2 regions of the Burkholderia sp. Bp9016 genome follow, and region 2 is predicted to be linked to the other one. Evidence: predicted binding sites of a transcription regulator. Region 2 holds the regulator's gene; the other holds the start of a gene.
What was found. The regulator FliA, encoded in region 2, starts transcription of late flagellar genes. The targets are predictions, from matches to a motif close to CTAAAGTTTNNNNNNNNNNNGCCGNTA.

Region 1 (8,360 bases), on a different contig from region 2:
CGCGGCGCCGGTCGACTCCGCGCAGCAGGTCGCGTTCATGGCGCGCCTGCAGAATATCGACGTGAGCCCGGACCGGGCCGCCGCGAAGGTGATCCTGAACGCGCGCACCGGCTCGATCGTGATGAACCAGATGGTCACGCTGCAAAGCTGCGCGGTCGCGCACGGCAACCTGTCGGTGGTCGTCAACACGCAGCCGGTGGTGTCGCAGCCGGGGCCGTTCTCGAGCGGGCAGACCGTGGTCGCGCAGCAGTCGCAGATCCAGCTGAAGCAGGACAACGGTGCGCTGAAGATGGTGACGGCCGGCGCGAACCTCGCCGACGTCGTGAAGGCGCTGAACACGCTCGGCGCGACGCCGGCGGACCTGATGTCGATCCTGCAGGCGATGAAGGCGGCCGGTGCGCTGCGCGCGGACCTGGAGATCATCTAAATGGCAGCGAACCTTCCGAACGCGAACGACCTCACGCAGCGTTTCGCGCTCGACGTGCAGGGCTTCGACGCGCTGCGCGCGCAGGCGAAGCAGTCGCCGCAGGCCGGCGCGAAGGCGGTCGCCGGGCAGTTCGACGCGATGTTTACGCAGATGATGCTCAAGAGCATGCGTGATGCGACGCCCGACGGCGGGCTGCTCGATTCGCACACGTCGAAGATGTACACGTCGATGCTCGACCAGCAACTCGCGCAGCAGATGTCGAAGCGCGGGATCGGCGTCGCCGACGCGCTGATGAAGCAACTGCTGCGCAACGCGGGGCAGGGGGCGGGCAGCGACTCGGCGGCCGACGCCGGCGCGGCCGGGCTGGGCTCGTCGGGTAACGAAGGCAGCCTCGCCGCGATGAGCGCGATGGCCCGGGCCTACGCGAACGCGGCGAACAACGGCGCGCTCGCCGGCTCGCGCGGCTACTCGGCCGGCAGCGCGCTGACGCCGCCGCTGAAGGGCGCGAGCGGTGTGCAGAACGCCGACGCATTCGTCGACCGGCTCGCCGGGCCGGCGCAGGCGGCGAGCGCGACCACCGGAATCCCGGCGCGCTTCATCGTCGGCCAGGCCGCGCTCGAATCGGGCTGGGGCAAGCGCGAGATCCGCGCGAGCGACGGCTCGACCAGCTACAACGTGTTCGGCATCAAGGCGAACAAGGGCTGGACGGGCCGCACGGTGTCGGCGCTGACGACCGAATACGTGAACGGCACGCCGCGCCGCGTCGTCGCGAAGTTCCGCGCGTATGATTCGTACGAGCATGCGATGACCGACTACGCGAACCTGCTGAAGAACAATCCGCGCTACGCGGGCGTGCTGAGCGCGAGCCGCAGCGTCGAGGGCTTTGCTCACGGGCTGCAGAAGGCCGGTTATGCGACCGACCCGAATTATGCGAAGAAGCTGATCTCGATCATGCAGCAGATCGGCTGAGCGGGCGCGGCGTGCCGGAACCGGCCTGCCTCCCGCTCGTCGTTCTTCGGACCGCGCCCGGCTCCCCGCCGCGCGCGGTTTCAACGTTTGCGCGAAAAAAAGCGGCAATTCGATCTAAACTTTCGTTGAGCACTGCCGCTAAGTGTGTGAGACCAGCAACCGGGCCCATGTTCTGGCCCGACTTTACTGCGTACCGGTTGCCCCGGGCGCCCAAGACAAGAAAACCGGCTAGCCATGAATATCGAAACGTCGTCTGCTCCGAGTCAGGATGCAGGCCACTCCGGGCCCGATTACGCCCGCCGCAATCCGCTGGAGATCGGCGTGCAGCTGCGCAACCTCGTGAACCGCGGCGATTTCCTGACCGTCCAGTATCCGGGCGGCCAGCTTGTCACGCGCCTGCTCGAAGTCGATGTCGGCGCGCGCACGTTCACGTTCGACTGGGGCGCGCTGTCCGAGCAGAACGCCGGCATTCTCGCCGCGTCGCACTGCACGTTCTCGGCGGCGCCGGACGGCGTGCGTGTCGAATTCACCACGGGCACGCCGCGCGAGACGCGCTACGAGGGGCTGCCCGCGTTCGTCGCCGATTTCCCCGACTTGCTCGTGTGCATCCAGCGCCGCGAGTATTTTCGTGTCGATGCGCCGGTGATCGATCCGTTCCTGTGCCGCGGCAAGCTGCCGGACGGCGAGGGCTTCGTGTTCGAGGTGCACAACCTGTCGCTCGGCGGCGTCGGCCTGCGCACGGCCGACGAGCGCGTCGAGGCGCTTGAGGTCGGCACGCTGCTGCCGGAGGTCGAGCTCGAATTGACCGGTCACGGCAGGCTGTCGCTCGACCTGTGCCTCGTGTCGCAGCGTTCGACCCAGATGCCGAACGGCTCGCGGCGCTACCAGCTCGGCTTTCGCTTCATGTCGTTGCCGGGCAGCGCGGAGAACACGCTGCAGCGCCTGATCACGCAGCTCGAAATGAAGCGCCGCTCGCTCGCGCGGGCCTGACGCGCGCACTGCCGGCCCCCCGCGCGGGCCGCTTTCACGCCGGGCGCTTCCAGGGGCCGCCCGTCTTCCCGAACGCGACGCGCGCCTGCGCGTCGCGCGTGCATTTTTTCCTCAATTTTTCCGCTCGGCGGCCGTTATACCGGGAGTCACGCAACCCGGCGGCCGCAGCCCGGCCGGCCCATCAGGATCGCGCATGTCCAACTCTCTCTTGAACCTCGGCGTCAGCGGCCTGAATGCCGCACTCTGGGGCCTCACGACGACCGGCCAGAACATCAGCAATGCCGCGACGCCGGGCTATTCGGTCGAGCGCCCGGTGTATGCCGAGGCGAGCGGCCAGTACACGTCGAGCGGCTACCTGCCGCAGGGCGTGAACACCGTCACCGTGCAGCGGCAGTACAGCCAGTACCTGAACGACCAGCTGAACAGCGCACAGTCGCAAAGCGGCGCGCTGTCGACCTGGTACTCGCTCGTCGCGCAGCTGAACAACTACGTCGGCAGCCCGACGGCGGGGATCTCGACCGCGATCACCAACTACTTCACCGGGCTGCAGGGCGTCGCGAACAATGCGTCCGACCCGTCGGTGCGGCAGACCGCGATGAGCAACGCGCAGACGCTGGCCGACCAGATCACGGCGGCCGGCCAGCAGTACGACGCGCTGCGCCAGAGCGTGAATACGCAGCTCACCAGCACGGTGTCGCAGATCAACACGTACACCGCGCAGATCGCGCAGCTGAACCAGCAGATCACGGCCGCGAACAGCCAGGGGCAGCCGCCGAACCAGTTGATGGACCAGCGCGATCTCGCGCTGTCGAACCTGTCGAGCCTCGCCGGCGTGCAGGTGGTGCGCAACGACAGCGGCTACAGCGTGTTCCTCGCGGGCGGCCAGCCGCTCGTCGTCGCCGACAAGAGCTATCAGCTCGCGACCGTGACGTCGTCGTCCGATCCGAGCGAGCTGACCGTCGTGTCGCAGGGCATCGCCGGCGCGAATCCGCAGGGCCCGAACCAGACGCTGCCCGATTCGTCGTTGTCGGGCGGCACGCTCGGCGGCCTGCTCGCGTTCCGCAACCAGACGCTCGACCCGGCGCAGGCGCAGCTCGGCGCGATCGCCACCAGCTTCGCCGCGCAGGTCAACGGGCAGAACGCGCTCGGCGTCGACCTGTCGGGCATGCCGGGCGGCAAGCTGTTCACGATCCCGGACCCGGCCGTCTACGCGAACCAGGGCAATACGGGCAATGCGTCGCTGAGCGTGTCGTTCGCCAATGCGTCGCAACCGACCACGAGCGACTACACGCTGTCGTACGACGGCACGAACTACACGCTGACCGATCGCGCGAGCGGCACGGTGGTCGGCCAGTCGACGTCGATGCCGGCATCGATCGGCGGCCTGGACTTCTCGTTCGCGAACGGCACGCAGATGAATGCCGGCGACCAGTTCACCGTGCTGCCGACGCGCGGCGCGCTGGACGGCTTCGCCCTCGCGACGTCGAGCGGCTCGGCGATCGCGGCCGCGTCGCCGGTGGTGGCGTCGGCCGCCACGACGAACTCGGGCAGCGCCACTATCACGCAGGGCGGGGTGAGCGCCGGCTACCAGGTGCCGTCGACCACGCTGACCTACGACGCGGCGAGCAAGTCGCTGTCGGGCTTCCCGGCCGGCACCACGGTGACGATCGGGAGCACGCCGCCCCAGACGGTGGCGATTGCCGACGGGACGACGCAGGTGCCGTACGACCCGTCCGTGGGCGCGACGCTGACGATGTCGGGCACCGCGCAGGGCGCGATGAACGGCGTGACCGTGTCGCTGGCGGGCACGCCGGCGGACGGCGATTCGTTCAAGATCGGGCCTTACGCGGGCGGCACGAACGACGGTTCCAACGCGCTTGCGCTGTCGCAGATCGTCAGCACGAAATCGTTCGGCAACGGCTCGACCACGCTGACCGGCGCATACGCCGGCTACGTGAACGGCATCGGCAACTCGGCGAGCCAGCTGAAGTCGTCGAGTGCCGCGCAGACTTCGCTCGTCGGCCAGATCACGACCGCGCAGCAGTCGGTGTCGGGCGTGAACCAGAACGAGGAAGCGGCGAACCTGATGCAGTACCAGCAGCTCTACCAGGCCAACGCGAAGGTCATCCAGACGGCCGCGACGCTGTTCCAGACCGTGCTCGGCCTGTTCAACTGATTCCGGGGATCGAAGCGATGCGGATTTCCACTTCCCAGTTTTACCAGCTCAACGTCGCGCAGATGAGCGACCAGCAGGCGCAGCTCGCGCAGCTGTACCAGCAGATTTCGAGCGGCGTGAGCCTGTCCACGCCGGCCGACAACCCGCTCGGCGCCGCGCAGGCGGTGCAGCTGTCGATGAGCTCGGCGACGCTGTCGCAGTACGCCACGAACCAGAACGTCGCGCTGTCGTCGCTCCAGAAGGAAGACCAGACGCTGACGAGCGTGAACAACCTGCTGAACAGCATGCATACGGTCGTCATGCAGGCCGGCGACGGCTCGCTGTCCGACAGCGACCGATCGGCGCTTGCGACGCAGCTGCAAGGCTATCGCGACCAGCTGATGACGCTCGCGAATACCGCGGACGGCGCGGGCAACTATCTGTTCGCGGGCACGCAGTCGACGTCGGCGCCGTTCTCGAACGCGCCGGGCGGCGGCGCGGTGTACAGCGGCGACAGCGGCACGCGCGAGGTGCAGATCGCCGACACGCGCTCGATTTCGCAGAGCGACAGCGGTGCCAGCGTGTTCATGTCGGTGCCGATGCTCGGCAGCCAGCCGGTGCCGGCCGCCGGCACGGGCGCGACGGGCACGGGCAATACCGGCACCGGCACGATCGGCGCGGTGTCGATCACGAACCCGGCGGCGGCGACCAACGGTCACGCGTTCACGATCACGTTCGGCGGCACGGCGGATGCGCCGACCTATACGGTGACCGACAACACGATCGGGCCGTCGAGCGAGACCCAGCCGCAACCGTATTCGGAAGGCGGCGCGATCGCGCTCGGCAACGGCCTGACGGTGCCGGTGTCGGGTACGCCGGCAGTGGGCGACACGTTCACCGTCACGCCCGCGCCGCAGGCCGGCACCGACGTGTTCGCCACGCTCGACACGATGATCGCCGCGCTGAAGACGCCGGTCGGCAGCGATACGTCCGCGGCGGCCGCGCTCTCGAACACGATGACGACCGGCACGACGAAGCTGAACAACACGATGACGAACATTCTCACCGTGCAGGCGTCGGTCGGCGGCCGCGAGCAGGAAATCCAGGCGATGCAGGCGGTGAACCAGAACAATTCGCTGCAGGTCACCAACGACCTGTCGGATCTGACGAGCACCAACATGGTGTCGACGATCAGCCAGTTCCTGCAGATGCAGAACGCGCTGTCGGGCGCGCAAAAGGCCTACGCGCAACTGCAGAACCTGTCGCTGTTCCAGTACATCAATTCTTGATGCCCGCGGCGACCGGCTCGATGTGAGTGCACGCTTACGTTGCGCGGCGCATCGGCCGGCAGCCATCGGCAGCCGCTGGTCACCGGCGCAAGCCCGCGGCCCCGCCCGCCACGCATGCTCCGGCAGGTACGACCGTTGCGTCGACGGGTTCGCGCTTGCCAGCCCCATTTCCGCTCCGTAAACTCGCGCCAGATTCCAGACCGGCGCACCGTCCGCAGCCGGCGATCGACAGGAGCCCTTTTCCCCATGTCCGATTCCTACTTCCCGCGCTGGCGGGTGCAATCGACCGGCGCGGCATCGCGCGTGGTCGGCACTGACGAGCGCCTGGCGTGGCCGCAGATGGTCGCGATGGGCGTGCAGCACGTCGTCGCGATGTTCGGCTCGACCGTACTCGCGCCGTTGCTGATGGGCTTCGACCCGAACCTGTGCATCTTCATGTCGGGCATCGGCACGCTGCTGTTCTTCGTGCTGGTCGGCGGCCGCGTGCCGAGCTACCTCGGCTCGAGCTTCGCGTTCATCGGCCTGGTGATCGCGGTGACCGGCTACGGCGGCAGCGGCCCGAATCCGAACATCCCGGTCGCGCTCGGCGGGATCATCGCGTGCGGCGTCGTGTACGTCGCGCTCGGCGCGCTGGTGCAGGCGATCGGCACGCGCTGGATCGAGACGCTGATGCCGCCCGTCGTTACCGGCGCGGTGGTCGCGGTGATCGGGCTGAACCTCGCGCCGATCGCGGTCAAGGGCGTGTCGGCATCGACCTTCGAGTCGGTGATGGCGCTCGTCACGGTGCTGTGCGTGGGCGGCGTCGCGGTGTTCGCGCGCGGGATGATGCAGCGCCTGCTGATCCTCGTCGGGCTCGTGATCGCGTACGTGATCTATGCGGTCGCGACCAACGGGATGGGCCTCGGCAAGCCGATCGATTTCGCGATCGTCGCGCATGCCGCGTGGTTCGGCGTGCCGAGCTTCCGCACGCCGGTCTTCGATCCGCACGCGATGCTGATGCTTGCGCCGATCGCGGTGATCCTGGTCGCGGAGAACCTCGGCCACATCAAGGCGGTCAGCGCGATGACGGGGACCAACCTCGACCGCTACGTCGGCCGCGCGTTCATCGGCGACGGGCTCGCGACGATCGTGTCGGGCAGCGTCGGCGGCACGGGCGTGACGACCTACGCGGAGAACATCGGCGTGATGGCCGTCACGCGGATCTATTCGACACTGGTGTTCGCGATCGCCGCGCTGATCGCGATCGGGCTCGGCTTCTCGCCGAAGTTCGGCGCGGTGATCCAGACGATTCCGGGCCCGGTGCTCGGGGGCGTGTCGATCGTCGTGTTCGGGCTGATCGCGGTGACGGGGGCGCGGATCTGGGTCGTCAACAAGGTCGACTTCTCCGACAACCGCAACCTCATCGTCGCGGCCGTCACGCTCGTGCTCGGCGCGGGCGACTTCTCGCTGAAGATCGGCGGCTTCGGGCTCGGCGGGATCGGCACCGCGACGTTCGGCGCGATCATCCTGTACGCGATCCTGCGCAAGGAGCAGGAACCGGGCCCCGTGGTCTGAACGAAAGCGGGCGGTGCAACGCCGCCCGCGGTCGTACGCGGCGCTTATGCGCAGGTATTCGACTGCGCCTGCAGCCACGCGCAGAACTGCGCGACGAGCGGATCGTCGGCCGGCGCGCGCGGCGCGATCCACCAGTAGCTGCGCGTCGCGATGCGCGGCCCGTCGAGCGGCATCACCAGCCGCCCGCTCGCGAGCTCGTCGTCGATCAGCGGCAGCGGGCCGAGCGCGACGCCCAGCCCGTCGACGGCCGCCTGCAGCGCCAGATAGAAGTGGTCGAACGACTGCCGCTTGCGCCCCTTCATCGTCGCGCCAGCCGCCGCGAACCAGTCGCGCCAGCCTTCCGGGCGCGTATCCGAATGCAGCAGCACGTGCCGCGCGAGATCGTCCGCGCGGGTAATCGGCGCGCGCCTGAGCAGCGCGGGGCTGCAGACCGGGATCACGCTTTCGTCGAGAAAGTGACCGCTCGTGCAGTTCGGCCAGTGGCCGGGGCCGCGGCGGATCGCGACGTCGAAGCCGTCGAGCGCGTCGAGCGGCGCATTCGACGTGGACAGCTTCAGCTCGACGTTCGGCACGTCGCGCTGGAACCGCGACAGGCGCGGCAGCAGCCATTTCATCGCGAAGGTCGGCAGCGCATTGATGCGCAGCACGCGCGCCGCGCCCGTATTGCGCAGCTGCTCGGTGGCGAGCGCGATGCTGTCGAACGCGGCGCGCACGGTGTCGAGATAGCGGCGGCCCTCGTCGGTGAGCTTCACGCGCTTGCCGTAGCGATGGAACACCGGCTTGCCGAGCCATGCCTCGAACCCGGCGATTTGCCGGCTGATGGCACCATGAGTCACATGCAGCTCGTCGCCGGCAGCGCTGAAGCTCTCGTGTCGTGCCGCTGCTTCAAAGGCCCGAAGCGCGGAAAAGGGTGGGAGATCGCGTGCCATGCTTGTGATTCTAGATCACAAGGGTGCGCCGATAAAATCGTTTTGCC
Region 2 (8,360 bases):
TGCTCGACCGATCGGCGTTTGACGCGCGCATGAATAATCGGTGTCACTGGAAAGCGGCATGTCGCCGTACCCGACTGGAGGCCCCGTGGCAGACGAGAGCGATCTCGACAGAACCGAAGCCGCCACTCCGAGACGCCGCGAGAAGGCGCGCGAGGAGGGGCAGGTCGCGCGTTCGCGCGAACTGGCTTCGTTCGCGCTGCTCGCGGCCGGGTTCTACGGTGCATGGTTGCTCGCGGGTCCGTCGGGTGAGCATCTGCAGACGATGCTGCGTGGCGCCTTCTCGTTCGACCGCGCCACGGCGTTCGACACGAACCGGATGTTGTCCGCGGCAGGCAGCGCGAGCGCCGAAGGCTTCGCCGCGCTGCTGCCGCTGCTCGCGCTGACTGGCGTGGCCGCGCTGGCCGCGCCGATGGCGCTCGGCGGCTGGCTGATCTCGCAAAAGACCTTCGAGCTGAAGTTCGACCGCCTGAACCCGATCTCCGGCCTCGGCCGCATCTTTTCGATCCAGGGGCCGATCCAGTTGGGGATGTCGCTCGCGAAGACGCTCGTCGTCGGCGGGATCGGCGGGATTGCGATCTGGCGCAGCAAGGACGAACTGCTCGGCCTCGCGACCCAGCCGCTCGGTTCGGCGCTCGCCGACGCGCTGCATCTGGTCGCCGTGTGCTGCGGCACGACCGTTGCCGGGATGCTGGTCGTCGCCGCGCTCGATGTGCCTTACCAAATCTGGCAGTACAACAAGAAGTTGCGCATGACGAAGGAAGAAGTGAAGCGCGAGCATCGCGAGAACGAAGGCGATCCGCACGTGAAGGGCCGTATCCGCCAGCAGCAGCGCGCGATCGCGCGGCGCCGGATGATGGCCGCCGTGCCGAAGGCCGACGTGGTCGTCACGAACCCGACGCACTTCGCTGTCGCGCTGCAGTACACGGATGGCGAGATGCGCGCGCCGAAGGTCGTCGCGAAGGGCGTGAACCTCGTCGCCGCGCGCATCCGCGAGCTCGCGGCCGAGCACAACGTGCCGCTGCTCGAAGCGCCGCCGCTCGCGCGTGCGCTGTATCACAACGTCGAACTCGAGCGCGAGATTCCCGGCTCGCTGTACTCGGCCGTCGCCGAGGTGCTTGCGTGGGTCTACCAGCTCAAGCGCTTCCGCGCGGAAGGCGGAGCGTTCCCGGCGGCGCCGGTCGATCTCGCCGTGCCGGCCGAGCTCGACAAGGGCACGTCGGTGTCGACCGACGACGCGCGCGAGGAAGCCGACGACGCACTCGGCACGCGAGGCGCGGCATGAGCACCCCGACCACCGGCCTGTTCGGCAAGCGCCCGAACCCGTTCGCCGGCACCAACCTGCGCGCGCTCGCCGGCCCGATCCTCATCTGCATGATCCTGGGGATGATGATCCTGCCGCTGCCGCCGCTGCTGCTGGATCTGCTGTTCACGTTCAATATCGCGCTGTCGGTGATGGTGCTGCTTGTCAGCATGTACACGATGAAGCCGCTCGATTTCGCGGCATTCCCCAGCGTGCTGCTGTTCTCGACGCTGCTGCGCCTGTCGCTGAACGTCGCGTCGACGCGCGTGGTGCTGCTCGAGGGCCACACCGGCCCCGACGCGGCCGGCCAGGTGATCGAGGCGTTCGGCCACTTCCTCGTCGGCGGCAACTTCGCGGTCGGCATCGTCGTGTTCGTGATCCTGATGATCATCAACTTCATGGTCATCACGAAGGGCGCCGGGCGGATCGCCGAAGTGTCCGCGCGCTTCACGCTCGATGCGATGCCGGGCAAGCAGATGGCGATCGACGCCGACCTGAACGCGGGCCTCATCAACGAAGAGCAGGCACGCAAGCGCCGCACCGCGGTTGCGCAGGAGGCCGAGTTCTACGGGTCGATGGACGGTGCGTCGAAGTTCGTGCGCGGCGACGCGATCGCCGGCCTGATCATCATGGCGATCAACGTGATCGGAGGGCTGATCGTCGGGATGGTCCAGCACGACATGAGCTTCGCCGCGGCGGGCACCAATTACACGCTGCTGACGATCGGCGACGGCCTCGTCGCGCAGATCCCCTCGCTCGTGATCTCGACGGCGGCCGGCGTGATCGTGTCGCGCGTCGCGACCGACGAGGACATCGGCACCCAGATCACCGGCCAGCTGTTCGCGAACCCGCGCGTGCTGGTCATCACCGGCTCGATCATCGTGCTGATGGGGCTGATCCCGGGCATGCCGCATTTCGCGTTCCTCGCGCTCGGCGGCGGCGCGATCTGGCTGGCACGCACGCAGACCCGCCGCGCGGCGGCCCGCGTGGCGGCCGGCGACGTGACCGAAATCGCACCGCCCGCCGCGTTGCCGGGCGAAAGCCACGAAGCGACCTGGGACGACGTGCAACTGATCGATCCGCTCGGCCTCGAAGTCGGCTACCGGCTGATTCCGCTCGTCGACAAGAACAGCGACGGCGAGCTGCTCAAGCGCATCAAGAGCATCCGCAAGAAATTCGCGCAGGAAATCGGCTTCCTGCCGCCGGTGATCCACATCCGCGACAACCTCGAGCTGCGGCCGAACGCATACCGGATCGCGCTGAAGGGCGTCGAGATCGGTACCGGCGAAGTGTTCCCGGGCCAGTGGCTCGCGATCAACCCGGGCCAGGTGACGGCCGCGCTGCCGGGCGCCGTCACGCAGGATCCGGCGTTCGGGCTGCCGGCCGTGTGGATCGACGTCGCGATGCGCGAGCAGGCGCAGGTGTACGGCTACACGGTGGTCGATGCGAGCACGGTGGTCGCGACGCATCTGAACCATCTGGTCGTCCAGCATGCGGCCGAACTGCTCGGCCGCCAAGAAGTGCAGGCGCTCGTCGAGCGCACCGGCAAGGACGCGCCGTCGCTCGTCGAGGACCTCGTGCCGAAGACGATCTCGCTCACGACGCTGCAGAAAGTGCTGCAGAACCTGCTCGACGAAGGCGTGCCGATCCGCGACATGCGCACGATCCTCGAATCCGTGTCCGAACACGCGGGCCGCGGCGACGCGTACGAGATCACCGCCGCGGTGCGGCTGTCGCTCGGCCGCGCGATCACGCAGCAGTGGTATCCGGGTGCGGGCGAGATGCAGGTGATGGGGCTCGATTCGAATCTCGAGCGCGTGCTGTCGCAGGCGCTCGCCACCGGCGCAAATCCGGGCCTCGAGCCGGGCCTTGCGCACAACCTTCTGACCGGCACGCAACAAGCGATGCTGCGTCAACAGAATCTCGGGCTGCCGCCCGTGCTGCTCGTGCAGCACGCGTTGCGCGCGATGCTCGCGCGTTTCCTGCGCCGCAGCCTGCCGCAATTGAAAGTGTTGTCGTACGCCGAAGTGCCGGATACACGCACGATCAAAGTTGTTAACGTCATCGGGGGCCCCGCTTGAACATTCGCAAATTCACCGGCGCGACCAGCCGCGACGCGCTTCGCCTCGTGCGCGAGGCACTCGGCGCCGACGCCGTCGTGCTGTCGAACCGCACGCTCGATGACGGTAGCGTCGAAATCGTTGCACTCGCCGATTCGGACCTCGCCGCGGTCGCGCCGTCGGCTGCCGTCCGCCCGCGTGCGAGCGCGCCGCGTGTGCCGGAGTCCGTGCCGGCTGCCGCGGTGCCGGGCATCGTGTCGCGCCCCGGTGCCGCGCCCGCACCCGCACGTCCGGCCGGCAATCCGTATGCAGCTGGCGCCGGCGGCCTGCCGGATGTGTTCTCGTCGGTATTCGGCGCCAGTGCCGAAGCGACGGAGCCGGCTGCATTCGACGCCGACACGAATGCGCCGGCCGGGCTGTCGCCGTCGCGCGCCACGTCGGCGTCCGCGGCGGCCTCCGAACCCGCGCCTTGGCTCGTCGAGCACGCGAAGCGCCTGACGCAGCAGCGCGACGCGCTGATGATCCGTACGCACTCGGCACCCGCCGCGCCGCAAGCACCGGCCCCCGCACCGCAGGACGCGGCGCCGGCCGGCTGGGCGCGCGACATCGTGCGCGACGCCGAACGCCGGATGCCGGCCGCGGCCGCCCGTGCGAACGACACCGCCGCCGCCCGTGCGAACGACACCGCCGCCGCCCGTGCGAACGACGCGGACGCCGCGAAGCCGGCCGAGCGTGCGCGCCTGTCCGCCGACGCGGCTGCCGCGGTCGCCGATGCCGTGAAGTCGCGCATCGAGAGCGTCGTCAACGACACGGTGATGCACGAGCTCGGCGCGATGCGCGGGATGATGCAGGAGCAGTTCGACAGCCTGATGTGGCACGACCGCCAGCGCCGCAGCCCGGTGCACGGCGCGCTGACCAAGCACCTGTTCGCGGCCGGCTTCTCCGCGCAGCTCGTGCGGATGCTGGTCGACAACCTGCCGTCGGGCGCCGGCACGCAGACCTTCGAGCAGGCGCTCGAATGGGCGCAGTCGGTGCTCGCGGCGAACCTGCCGGTGCTCGACAGCGAGGATGCGCTGATGGAGCGCGGCGGCGTGTTCGCACTGATGGGGCCGACGGGCGTCGGCAAGACCACCACCACCGCGAAGCTCGCCGCGCGCTGCGTGATGCGCTTCGGCGCGAGCAAGGTCGCGCTGCTGACCACCGACAGCTACCGGATCGGTGGTCACGAGCAGCTGCGCATCTTCGGCAAGATCCTCGGCGTGCCGGTGCACGCGGTGAAGGATGCGGGCGATCTCGCGCTCGCGCTGTCCGAGCTGCGCAACAAGCACATTGTGCTGATCGACACGATCGGCATGAGCCAGCGCGATCGCGCGCTGTCCGACCAGATCGCGATGCTGCACGGCGCGAACGCGCCGGTGCAGCGCCTGCTGCTGCTCAACGCGACGAGCCACGGCGACACGCTCAACGAAGTCGTCCAGGCGTACCGCAGCGCGGGCGAACATCCGCAGGCGGGATCCCCGGGCCTTGCCGGCTGCATCCTGACCAAGCTCGATGAGGCGACGCATCTGGGCGGCGTGCTCGATACGGTAATCCGCTACAAGCTGCCCGTCCACTATGTGTCGACCGGCCAGAAGGTGCCGGAGAACCTGTATGTCGCGACGACCCGCTTCCTGCTGAAAAGCGCGTTCTGTGTGCCGCGCGACGGCTCACCCTTCGTGCCGCAAGACGAGGACATGCCGACGCTGCTTTCCGCACTGACCGCACGTTCCACCGCCGAACTGCACGAGGTGCGATTTGGATAAGCGGATCATCGATCAGGCCGAAGGGCTGCGCCGCCTGCTGGCCGGACGCGCGTCGCGCGTCGTCGCGGTGACGGGCGGCCCGGCGGGCGTCGGCTGCACCACCACCGTCGTGAACCTCGCGGCGGCGCTGGCCGCGCTCGGCAAGGACGTGCTCGTCGTCGACGAGCGCGCCGGCGCGCGTTCGGCCACCGCGACGCTCGCGGGGACACGGCTGCGCGATGGCGAGCGCACGCGGGTGGCCGCCGGCTTCGGCCTGTGCGCGGCCGGGCAGGCCGGCTACAGCGATGCGCAGTTGCGCGACTTCATCGACGGCCAGGCCGACATCGTGCTGGTCGATGCGCGGCCTGGCGCCGACGGCGCGCTCTCGGCGCTCGCGCGCGAGGCGCACGACGTGCTGATCGTCACGCGGGTTTCCGCGAAGGCGATCACCGAAGCCTACGCGTGCATGAAGCGCCTGCACTTCGCGCAAGCGCTCGCGCAGTTCCGCGTGCTGACCAACCACGTCGGCAACCACGCGGACGCGAAGACCGCATTCGACAACCTGGCAGGCGTCGCGAGCCGCTACCTGACGGTGTCGATCGCGGATGCCGGCTGCGTGAGCGCCGACCCGCTCGTCGAGCGGGCGCGCGAACTGACGCACACCGCGGTCGACGCGTTCCCGTCGTCGATTGCCGCGCGCGACTACCGGCAGATTGCCGCCGACTTGCTGTACTGGCCGATGCGCCCGCGCTCGGGGGCGGGCCGCGCCGTCCATGCGGGCGGCAAGCCGTCGTACGAGGCGGGTGCGGCCCACGCCGCGTGAGCGAAGGAGAGAGCCATGATGTACAACGCTCAAGGAAAGATGACCCAGGCCGACGTGCTTGCGCAATACGCGCCGCTCGTGCGGCGCCTGGGGCTGCAGCTCGTCGCGAAGATGCCCGCGAGCGTCGACCTCGACGACCTGATCCAGGCCGGCATGATCGGCCTGATGGATGCGGCCGGCCGCTACAAGGAAGACCAGGGCGCGCAGTTCGAGACCTATGCGACGCAGCGCATTCGCGGCGCGATGCTCGACGAGCTGCGCAGCAACGACTGGCTGCCGCGCAGCCTGCGCAAGACGTCGCGCGAGGTCGAGCACGCGGTGCACCAGGTCGAGCAGCAGCTCGGCCGCTCGGCGAGCGAGGCCGAGATCGCGCAGCATCTGAAGATGCCGCTCGACGAATACCAGGGGATGCTGCAGGACCTGCACGGCAGCCAGCTCATCTACTACGAGGATTTCGACCGCGCGGCCGACGACGAGCCGTTCCTCGACCGCTATCGCGTCGATCACGCCGATCCGCTGTCGGCGCTGCTCGACGACCATCTGCGCGATGCGCTCGTCGACGCGATCGAGCGGCTGCCCGAGCGCGAGAAGCTGCTGATGTCGCTGTATTACGAGCGCGGGCTGAACCTGCGCGAGATCGGCGCGGTGCTCGAAGTCAGCGAGTCGCGCGTGTGCCAGCTGCACAGCCAGGCCGTCGCGCGACTGCGCGCGCGGCTGCGCGAACAGGCGTGGGTCGGCGCGGAGACCTGACCCTTTCTTGTGCCCACGCGCGCCGACGCCGCGCGTGCCGCGCAATTCTCGCGCCGATTTGCTACAATCCCTCCCGTTTTCCGAGGAGCGTTGCGACGGACCTTCTGTGTCCGCCAGGCTCGGAGAGCTTCACCAAGCAGCCGTGCGGCGAGACGTTGGATTCGCGCCGGCCCCGCTTCCTGAACGGCGCTCACGTCACCAATCTAGAAACTTTTTAGAAAGGAGGGCGTGATGAACGCCATTATCGATTCCCAGGCTTCCAAGGATTACGTCGTCGCCGACATGGCGCTTGCCGGCTGGGGCCGCAAGGAATTGAACATCGCCGAGACCGAAATGCCGGGCCTCGTGCAGATCCGCGACGAATACAAGGCGCAGCAGCCGCTGAAGGGCGCGCGCATCGCGGGTTCGCTGCACATGACGATCCAGACCGGCGTGCTGATCGAGACGCTGAAGGCGCTCGGCGCGGACGTCCGCTGGGCCTCGTGCAACATCTTCTCGACGCAGGACCACGCTGCTGCCGCGATCGTCGAATCGGGCACGCCGGTGTTCGCGTTCAAGGGCGAGTCGCTCGACGAATACTGGGAGTTCTCGCACCGCATCTTCGAATGGCCGAACGGTGAATTCGCGAACATGATCCTGGACGACGGCGGCGACGCAACGCTGCTGCTGATCCTCGGCTCGAAGGCCGAAAAGGACCGTTCGGTGATCGCGAAGCCGACCAACGAGGAAGAAGTCGCACTGTACAAGTCGATCGAGAAGCACCTCGACATCGATGCGACCTGGTACTCGAAGCGCCTCGCGCACATCAAGGGCGTGACCGAAGAAACCACGACCGGCGTGCACCGCCTGTACCAGATGGAAAAGGACGGCCGCCTGCCGTTCCCGGCGTTCAACGTGAACGACTCGGTCACCAAGTCGAAGTTCGACAACCTGTACGGCTGCCGTGAATCGCTCGTCGACGGCATCAAGCGTGCGACCGACGTGATGATCGCGGGCAAGGTCGCGGTCGTCGCGGGCTACGGCGACGTGGGCAAGGGCTGCGCGCAATCGCTGCGCGGCCTCGGCGCGACCGTGTGGGTCACCGAAATCGATCCGATCTGCGCGCTGCAGGCGGCGATGGAAGGCTACCGCGTCGTGACGATGGAATACGCGGCCGACAAGGCCGACATCTTCGTGACGGCGACCGGCAACTACCACGTGATCAACCACGATCACATGAAGGCGATGCGCCACAACGCGATCGTCTGCAACATCGGCCACTTCGACTCGGAAATCGACGTCGCGTCGACCCGCCAGTACCAGTGGGAAAACATCAAGCCGCAGGTCGACCACATCATCTTCCCGGACGGCAAGCGCGTGATCCTGCTGGCCGAAGGCCGCCTGGTGAACCTCGGCTGCGCGACCGGCCACCCGTCGTTCGTGATGTCGAACTCGTTCGCGAACCAGACGCTCGCGCAGATCGAGCTGTTCGTGCGCGGCGGCGAGTACGAGAACAAGGTGTACGTGCTGCCGAAACATCTCGATGAAAAGGTGGCGCGCCTGCACCTCGCGCGCATCGGCGCGAACCTGTCCGTGCTGTCGGACGAGCAGGCTTCGTACATCGGCGTGCAGAAGGACGGCCCGTTCAAGCCGAACCACTACCGCTA

Region 1: a site for FliA is predicted at 2,497-2,523, ahead of flgK (flagellar hook-associated protein FlgK). Genes of this name have one in related genera too.

The regions. Positions count from the first base shown of each region.
Region 1 is NZ_QTPY01000012.1:13,539-21,898, reverse strand. It holds gene DIE13_RS16115 (flagellar basal body P-ring protein FlgI) at 1-427, shown strand, start outside; gene flgJ (flagellar assembly peptidoglycan hydrolase FlgJ) at 428-1,396, shown strand; gene DIE13_RS16100 (flagellar brake protein) at 1,631-2,386, shown strand; gene flgK (flagellar hook-associated protein FlgK) at 2,580-4,562, shown strand; gene flgL (flagellar hook-associated protein FlgL) at 4,580-5,830, shown strand; gene DIE13_RS16085 (solute carrier family 23 protein) at 6,077-7,384, shown strand; gene DIE13_RS16080 (transcriptional regulator GcvA) at 7,429-8,313, opposite strand.
Region 2 is NZ_QTPY01000016.1:83,297-91,656, reverse strand. It holds gene flhB (flagellar biosynthesis protein FlhB) at 86-1,282, shown strand; gene flhA (flagellar biosynthesis protein FlhA) at 1,279-3,381, shown strand; gene flhF (flagellar biosynthesis protein FlhF) at 3,378-5,162, shown strand; gene DIE13_RS20395 (AAA family ATPase) at 5,155-5,964, shown strand; gene DIE13_RS20390 (RNA polymerase sigma factor FliA) at 5,980-6,714, shown strand; S-adenosyl-L-homocysteine riboswitch at 6,791-6,913, shown strand; gene ahcY (adenosylhomocysteinase) at 6,946-8,360, shown strand, end outside.